4 regions of the Pantoea sp. Lu_F5_004 genome follow, and region 1 is predicted to be linked to each of the others. Evidence: predicted binding sites of a transcription regulator. Region 1 holds the regulator's gene; each other region holds the start of a gene.
What was found. The regulator LexA, encoded in region 1, represses DNA repair genes until DNA is damaged. The targets are predictions, from matches to a motif close to TNCTGTATGTACATACAGNA.

Region 1 (2,201 bases):
ATTGCGATGCAGGTCCAGGTAATCGTGAAAGATTTTCACAGATTCAACGCTGGGCACAAAATAGGGGAAGACGCGTGGGCCATTGTGGATAAACACGTGACGCGGCAGCAGAGAACCATCAATCTCCAGCGGAGTGAGCGGGTCGGGCAGATGATGCCGCAGACACTGTGCGCGTAAAGTCAGTAAGTCGGCCTTCGAATCGTAAGGCAAAACATACATAATAGGTCGGGTCGGATCCAGACCATGTTCAGACACGGGATCGGCCGGAATGGCCTTACTTTTTACCAAAAACGACAGTGGTAAATTAAGCAGTTTGTAATAGAGTTTACGCCAACCTGACATAGACAACATGAAGCCTCTTGTTAGCAAAGCGCCGCAAGCATACCAGAAAGCGCAGCGAAGATCTGTGGTGGTGCCAATTGCACGCAGCCCAGACATTGACGTCAATCCGATGAAAGGGTTCCCACATCATGGCAAATAATGCCACCGGACTTATCAGAATAGTAAAAGCTGCAGGTTACTCATGGCAGGGACTGCGTGCCGCCTGGCAACATGAAGCTGCGTTTCGGCAGGAAGCGCTGGCTGCGCTGGCCGCTATTGTTATCGCGTGCTGGCTGGATGTCGATGTGGTCGCCCGCATCCTCATGATTGGGACGGTGGTGCTGGTGGTCATTGTTGAAATCCTCAATAGCGCCATTGAAGCGGTGGTCGACCGTATTGGTCAGGAGCATCATCCGCTGGCGGGCCGGGCAAAAGACATGGGTTCGGCGGCGGTGTTGATCAGCATCTTACTGGCACTCTTCGTCTGGATCGCGCTGCTCTGGACACATTTGCGATAAGCCTTCCATAACGCGTCTGAGGGCGCGTTTTCCCTGACAATCGGTTTCCATTTCACCAATACCTGTATATACTCACAGCGACTGTATAAACAACCAGGGGGCGGGATGAAAGCATTAACCAGCAGGCAGCAGCAGGTCTATGACCTGATTCGCGACCATATTTCTTCAACGGGCATGCCGCCTACGCGTGCCGAGATCGCCGCGCAGCTGGGCTTCCGTTCGCCGAATGCGGCAGAAGAGCATCTGAAAGCGCTGGCGCGCAAAGGCGTCATCGAGATCGTTTCCGGTGCATCGCGCGGCATTCGACTGTTAATGGAAGTAGAAGCCTCAGAAGGGCTACCGCTGATTGGGCGGGTTGCTGCCGGTGAGCCGATCATGGCGCAGGAACATATCGAAACCCACTATAAGGTCGATCCGGGCCTGTTTAAGCCGTCTGCTGACTTCCTGCTGCGCGTCAGCGGAATGTCGATGAAAGATATCGGGATTATGGATGGCGACCTGCTCGCGGTGCATAAAACCCAGGATGTGCGTAACGGCCAGGTTGTGGTTGCCCGCATTGATGATGAAGTCACCGTTAAGCGCTGGAAAAAGCAGGGTGCTATCGTGCATCTGCTGCCTGAAAACAGCGATTTTGACCCGATTGTTGTCGATACCCGTGCGCAGTCACTGACCATTGAAGGTCTGGCAGTTGGCGTGGTGCGCAACGGCGAGTGGCTCTGATTCTTCTGCCAGCGTGCATTCGTCTTCTCTGATGCTATTCTGTCTGCCCTAATTTTGTCGCTGCCTCTTTTGCGCAGCGACACTGAGCACGGAACGGCGAATGCGCTTTATTACGGCAACCGATAAAAATCTCTGGCGGCTTGCGCTGCCGATGATCCTTTCAAACATCACCGTTCCCTTACTGGGAGTGGTCGATACTGCAGTAATTGGTCATCTCGACAGCCCTGTCTATCTTGGCGGGGTTGCGGTCGGGACGACAGTGACCAGCTTCCTTTTTATGCTGCTGCTTTTCCTTCGAATGAGTACTACTGGCCTTACGGCACAGGCGTTTGGCGCGGGCGATAAAACCGCTCTGGCGCGCGCGCTGACGCAACCGCTGATTATCGCGCTGCTGGCGGGCGTACTGTTCATCGCTTTGCGTTATCCGATTATTCAGCTGTCGACCCATCTGGTTGGCGGCAATCCCGATGTACTCGAACAGGCGGCACTGTTTATTCAGATTCGCTGGCTCAGTGCGCCTGCCACGCTGGCAAACCTGGTCATTCTGGGCTGGCTGCTGGGCGTGCAGTATGCACGCGCGCCGGTGATCCTGCTGGTCGTGGGGAACCTGGTTAACATCGTGCTCGATCTCTGGCTGGTGAT
Region 2 (2,201 bases), 980 kb from region 1:
ATCTTCCATCGCCTGCAGAATACGCTCACGCGGCGTCACGTAGTGCGTCTTGGGGTAGATGGTAAAGCGCGGCACGACCGAATCGATCTGGCCGGTCAGCGGGTCAAACAGCGACAGACGCTCAACCTCTTCGTCAAACAGCTCGACGCGCAGCGCAATGTCGTCCGACTCCGCCGGGAAGATATCGATCACTTCGCCGCGCACCCGGAAGGTACCGCGCTGGAACGCCTGGTCGTTGCGGGTGTACTGCAGCTCTGACAGACGGCGCAGAATACTGCGCTGATCGATAATCATGCCGCGGGTCAGGTGGAGCATCATTTTCAGATAGAGATCGGGATCGCCCAGACCGTAGATAGCCGAAACCGACGCCACCACAATGACATCGCGCCGTTCCAGCAGCGCCTTGGTGGCCGACAGACGCATCTGTTCGATATGTTCGTTCACCGACGCATCCTTTTCGATAAAGGTGTCGGAGCTCGGCACATAGGCTTCTGGCTGGTAATAGTCGTAGTATGAGACGAAAAACTCGACGGCGTTATCCGGGAAAAACTCTTTCATCTCGCCATAGAGCTGGGCGGCCAGCGTCTTGTTGGGCGCCAGCACCATGGTCGGACGGTTGAGGTCGGCAATCACGTTGGCGACGGTAAACGTTTTACCAGAGCCGGTTACGCCTAATAAGGTCTGATGGGCCAGTCCATCCTCCAGCCCCTCTTCCAGGCGACGTATCGCCTCAGGCTGGTCGCCCGAAGGTTTAAAGGCGGAGTTCAATTTAAAGGCTTTGCTCATGAATGCAGTTCCTGCTGGAGAAGTCGGCGGGCAGGCACTCATTTTACTCTGCTATGGTGATTTTGCCAGAAAATAATACTGGATATAAAAACAGTATTGGTGCAATGTTAACGCCAGCAGGATGGCACCTGCTGTCCCTGCAGGCTGGCAGCGTTATCGCTCAGCTTGTTGCGCAATGTTATCCCCAGGCAGAGATCTGATTTAACATTTGTCAATAGAGTGTCACAAAATTACAGTACCGTTACCTGACAGATAATTCTCAGGCTTGTTTTTTGATAACAAACTGATTTTATTGAAATAAGGCTATGAGGCCAGATTCTCGTCATTATGTTACCAGGCCGCGTATTTCCTCGCTTCCAACTGGTTTTCATTACCTAATGCACAAGGTTATCCACAGGAATGGTGGATAAGTGATGGCAGCCCCGACGCCATCAGCTGTGTATAATTTTTCCCTGCCTTCTCACTACCGTGAAAATAATTTTTTTTGCGTTAAATTTCGCGTCGCCTGCTGCCGGATTATTCTGCAATTTTAATCTGTCACCGGGTGCCGTACGCAAATTTTCACGCCTCATACTAAGATTCTTAATCGGACTTGCTGCCACGTCAGAGTACGTCTGCACCAGAAACAGCGCCCCGAGGCACTGCAAAAGTGCAGGCGCGTGATCACCGTGGGGAATTGATAAGTTTTTCTCACCTTTCTTCCCTGACACGAGGCGCTCCGGCAGGAAACAGGGCCGTTTTTAGATCTGGCCTGGGAATTGCAGGAGTCAGTAGCGTTACCGCGCTGAATGCGCACTGTGCTGCAATGGCGAGGCTGCCGTTGCTGATGACTTGTTTGCCAGACGACAGAGCGCGGAAGCAATCAGGCTAATGATCGGGAAGGAGAGTGTCAGATGCTGAGTTTACGTTCGGTAAATCAATTTTACGGTCAAAACCATATTCTGTGGGATGTGGACCTGGATCTGTCGCCTGGCACCTGCACCGGCATTCTGGGCCGTCCTGGCATGGGTAAAACCACGCTGGTGAACTGCATCATGGGCAGATTGCCGATTAACAGCGGCTCCATCTCCTGGAAAGAGGATGGCTCGCCGCCGGAAGATCTGCTGCTGCAACCGGCTGAACAACGGGCGCAGATGGGGATTGGCTATGTGCCGCAGGGCCGCCATATTTTTACTCAGATGAGCGTGGAAGATAATCTGCTGATTGCCCTGCTGGCGGGTGCCAGCCAGCGCGACCGCCATCGCGCCATTCCCGAAATGGTGTTCGACCTCTTCCCGGCGCTCTACTCTCTGCGCCAGCAGCGCAGCGGCGATCTGCCGATCGATCAGCAGCAACAGCTGGCCCTGGCGCGCGCGCTGGTGCTGCAGCCCAAACTGCTGATTCTGGATGAGCCGACCGACGGGATGTCGCCGTGG
Region 3 (2,201 bases), 1.5 Mb from region 1:
CAGCACCTTCCCGGACAAGAAGATCACGCTGCAGGAAGCGGCCACCGCGACGCTGGGTGATGCCGCGACCTCCAATCGCCGCACCATTAACAAATTTATCGTGCCGGATGTATTGCCCACCTGTCAGCTCACCATGGGCTTAACCAAACTGGATGAAGGCAGCCTGTGGAACACCATGCCCTGCCACACCCATGAACGCCGCATGGAAGTCTATTTCTACTTCGATATGAGCGAAGAGTGCGCCGTCTTCCACATGATGGGGCAACCGCAGCAAACCCGCCATCTGCTGGTACACAACGAGCAGGCGGTGATCTCACCCAGCTGGTCAATTCACGCCGGTGTCGGCACCCAGCGTTACACCTTTATCTGGGGCATGGTGGGTGAGAATCAGGTCTTTGATGACATGGACCACGTCAAAATCAGTGAACTGCGCTGAGCAGAGGAGAAATACCATGGTACTGAGTACGTTTAACCTGGAAGGTAAAATCGCGCTGGTGACCGGCTGTAACACCGGTTTAGGGCAAGGTATGGCGCTGGGTCTGGCCCAGGCGGGTTGTGATATCGTCGGCGTTAACCGTGATGGCCCGGATGATACCCAAAGTAAAGTGGAGGCGCTGGGTCGCCGGTTCTGGCCGGTGCAGGCCGATCTGATGCAGACCAGCGTGGTGGCCTCAGTGGTTGAACAGGCGCTGGCCGCTGCCGGTAAAATTGACATTCTGGTCAACAATGCCGGCATTATCCGCCGTGAAGACGCACTGAATTTCAGTGAGCAGGACTGGGATGACGTGATGAATCTTAACAGCAAGAGCCTGTTTTTCCTGTCACAGCAGGTTGCCCGTCAGTTTATCGCGCAGGGTAATGGCGGCAAGATCATCAATATCGCCTCCATGCTCTCCTTCCAGGGCGGTATCCGGGTGCCCTCTTATACGGCGTCGAAAAGTGCCGTGATGGGGCTGACCCGTCTGATGGCGAACGAGTGGGCAAAACATGGCATTAACGTCAATGCCATCGCTCCCGGTTACATGGCCACCAACAATACGGAACAGCTTCGTAATGATGAGTCGCGCAGTGAAGAGATTCTGGGGCGTATTCCGGCAGGCCGCTGGGGCGTGCCGGATGACATGATGGGCCCGGTGGTCTTCCTGGCCTCTTCCGCATCTGACTACGTGAATGGCTATACCCTGGCAGTGGATGGCGGCTGGCTGGCGCGTTAATCTTAATGGCGGACGGTGTTTCATCGCTGTCCGCCTTGTTAATAATATTCATGCTTCGTTACAGCGTCACATGTTCTCATTTACTGGATAAATCCCTATACTGGATGCATCGACAGTTTTCTTTGCAACCAGGTTCTATCATGACGGGCGAAGGCCACATCATTTTTGCCATTGCCAGCGCTATCTTTGCGAAGCGTGCTGAGCTGACACCGGTGCTGGCGCAAGCCGACTGGTGGCATCTTGTTCCCTCAGCCCTGCTGACATGTCTGTTGCCCGATATCGATCACCCTAAATCTCTGCTGGGACAGCGACTGCGCTGGCTCTCTCATCCTATTGCGCGCGCGTTCGGCCATCGCGGCTTTACCCACAGTTTGCTGGCGATAGCCGCTGGTTTGTGGCTTTTTCAGATAAACCTGCCCCGGTCGTCGCCGATACCCACTGATGTCCTGCAGGGTCTGACGCTGGGCTACCTTAGCCATATTGTGGCCGATATGCTGACGCCTGCCGGGGTTCCGCTGCTGTGGCCCTGCCGCTGGCGCTTCCGGCTGCCGATTCTGCGCAGCCAGAAAGGCAACCAGCTTGAGCGGGCATTGTGTCTGGGACTGGTGGGTTATGCGCTCTGGTTTCCGGTAGGCATGCCATCTTTTGGTGCAAACGGCTGGCCGTCACAGCTGTTCGATACGCTACAAAATGGCGTCGGACGGTTGATTTCCAGTCATACTGCGCAATAAATCAGCACAAAACACCTTAAAGTTATAAACCATGCCATTTGGATATAAGGCACCCTCTTCGCCTGCTGTTACCATTCCTGCTGTCTTAATTCGTGATTAACATTATGCGGCCTTTCCAGAGCGAAAGGCCGCATTACTCTGGAGTTTCAGTATGGACCTTCCTCTTACGCTTAATATCGTAGCCTTTGTGGTGCTGCTGGTATTGCTCTCTCGCTTCAGCCGTCAGAACTGGAGCCTGTCGAAAAAAGTGCTGACC
Region 4 (2,201 bases), 1.6 Mb from region 1:
TTCGACAGGTCGACAATGCCGCCGGTTTTGCTCCACTTTTTGGCCGCAAAATTCGCCAGCTTGGCCAGCGTTTTAGTCTGGGCAATGCCGACGCCCACGGTCAGATGGGTCTCTTTGCCTATTCGTTCTCTGACCTGATGGCCAAAGGTCTCCAGCGCCATACAGTTCTGCACGCCGGTGAGATCCATAAAGGCCTCGTCGATTGAGTAGATCTCCACCGACGGCGCCATCTCTTCCAGTATGGTCATCACCCGATGGCTCATGTCGGCGTAGAGCGCATAATTTGAGCTGAAAACCTGCACCGCGTGACGCGTTAGTTCTTCACGCATTTTAAAATAGGGCGCGCCCATTTTGATGCCGGCTTTCTTTGCCTCGGCGCTGCGCGCAATCACGCAGCCGTCGTTGTTCGACAGCACTACTACCGGTTTACCTTTAAGGTCAGGCCGGAAAACGGTTTCACACGACGCGTAAAAGCAGTTCACATCGACCAGCGCGAACATGGTCAGTGGGTCGCTTTAATAACAAAGGTTACAACGCCAAACACTTCCAGCGCATCTTCGGTCTGGATAGCGATCGGTTTAAATTTGGTATTCATCGGCATCAGTTGCAGGCAGGGATGAAGCTGGAGACGTTTAACGGTGAATTCACCTTCGACCGCGGCGACCACAATATCGCCGTGTGAGGCGGTGAGTGAACTGTCGACCACCAGCATGTCACCATCATTGATGCCCGCCTCAATCATTGACTCGCCGCTGACCCGGACAAAATAGGTGGCGCTGGGGTGCCGGACCATCAGCGCATTGAGATCAATGCGTTGTTCGACATAATCCTGCGCCGGGGATGGAAATCCGCACGGCACACGTTCGATATATAGCGGTAAAGGCATAACGGCACGAATGTCCGCAGGTTTAATGAATTCCATAATTTCGCTCCTTTTTCAGATTACTGTATATAAACACAGTAATAGCTAATCCCCCTTTTAATCAAGTGAGATGGGACATCTTTAAGCGAAAGGGTTGATGGTAATGCACTTTTTTTTAAACGTTTTTTCGCATTGCCGTCAGAGTAAGCGGAAACGGGTTACTTTCGCCGCACCGCAGGAATAGCGTCGATTTCTTCTTACAGTAAAGAATCTTATAAATTCACCGGCTGATTATTTTTACTTAAGGAAAATCTGACAACACTTCTCTGGCATTCGGAGAGGTTTGAATATTACGGGCGGGCTGGTTATTCTGCTTTTTTTAAGCATGGAGGGGTTATGGCAGACGACGATCGAATCAAACATCTGGAAGAGGCAGTTGCGCAGTTAACGGTTGAGACTACGGTATTAAAAGCGATACTCGGTCAGCAAATTGCGCTGAATAATCTCAATTACAAAGGGAAGTTTGACGATGTACTGGCGGCGCTGGCGAAAGAGTATGCCGAACGCGGTCTGGAAGAGGGCAATAACCAGGCTATCCATGATGCCCTGCGTCAGTATATTAAATATGAGCCACCCGCAATGGAATAAGCGGACTTTCCGGCAGCGTCCGATTGCCGGACTTTATCGGCTCCTGAACGCTGCCACCGTCCTCCCCTGCACCGCCTCCGCAGCAGCCTCAGACGATACCGGTTAGTATTTACACCTCGCTGTCACTCTCCAGCGCATCCTGAATCGCGTCGGCCAGATTAGCAACTTCATTCGCCACGGCCTGCAGATCCCAGGCGGTTTTTGAGCCGGTTGCCGAGGTGGAGGCGCTGACGGACTCTTTTGCCACTGACAGAGCAGCAGCCACAGCGACCGAACGTTTATGTTGTTCCTGAGTCATGCCCGCAGGCGGAATTGCGAAATAGTCGTGAACCATGATCATTTCCTTGTGATAAATAAGGGGTCAACCTTAGCCTTCTGCATCAGGCGTGGGAAGTGAATTATGCGGCATGGCCTGTCAGACGGCCAGGATTGCAGCAGCACAATCGCACCCGCCACTTTTCCAGCGTTGAAACCTGTACAACTTTGGCTGAAATCTGCGGAAAAAAGCGGTTTTAACGTGTTGATGTGTCGTCAGCATAATTTCCAGCCTGCTGGTCTGAAAATCGCCGCCCTCTGAAAACCTCACCAACCCGCTGTATTTATTCAATTAACCATCGAAAACCTCTTTTTTCACTTTAAACATACTTTTGAAATACATCACCGACCAGTTAAATTTTGTCAAATTTCATTG

Region 2: the regulator LexA is predicted to act here: its motif matches at 863-882, upstream of uvrB (excinuclease ABC subunit UvrB).
Region 3: the regulator LexA is predicted to act here: its motif matches at 1,313-1,332, upstream of ACR8BN_RS10855 (metal-dependent hydrolase).
Region 4: the regulator LexA is predicted to act here: its motif matches at 944-963, upstream of umuD (translesion error-prone DNA polymerase V autoproteolytic subunit).

What each region holds. Positions count from the first base shown of each region.
Region 1 is NZ_CP194946.1:3,846,859-3,849,059, reverse strand. Features, by position in the region: gene plsB (glycerol-3-phosphate 1-O-acyltransferase PlsB) at 1-342, opposite strand, end outside; gene ACR8BN_RS17865 (diacylglycerol kinase) at 471-839, shown strand; gene lexA (transcriptional repressor LexA) at 945-1,559, shown strand; gene dinF (MATE family efflux transporter DinF) at 1,660-2,201, shown strand, end outside.
Region 2 is NZ_CP194946.1:2,865,628-2,867,828, forward strand. Features, by position in the region: gene uvrB (excinuclease ABC subunit UvrB) at 1-786, opposite strand, end outside; gene ACR8BN_RS13300 (ABC transporter ATP-binding protein) at 1,680-2,201, shown strand, end outside.
Region 3 is NZ_CP194946.1:2,336,413-2,338,613, forward strand. Features, by position in the region: gene kduI (5-dehydro-4-deoxy-D-glucuronate isomerase) at 1-436, shown strand, start outside; gene kduD (2-dehydro-3-deoxy-D-gluconate 5-dehydrogenase KduD) at 453-1,214, shown strand; gene ACR8BN_RS10855 (metal-dependent hydrolase) at 1,355-1,945, shown strand; gene ACR8BN_RS10860 (L-cystine transporter) at 2,097-2,201, shown strand, end outside.
Region 4 is NZ_CP194946.1:2,251,301-2,253,501, forward strand. Features, by position in the region: gene umuC (translesion error-prone DNA polymerase V subunit UmuC) at 1-500, opposite strand, end outside; gene umuD (translesion error-prone DNA polymerase V autoproteolytic subunit) at 503-922, opposite strand; gene ACR8BN_RS10410 (hypothetical protein) at 1,259-1,510, shown strand; gene ACR8BN_RS10415 (hypothetical protein) at 1,620-1,844, opposite strand.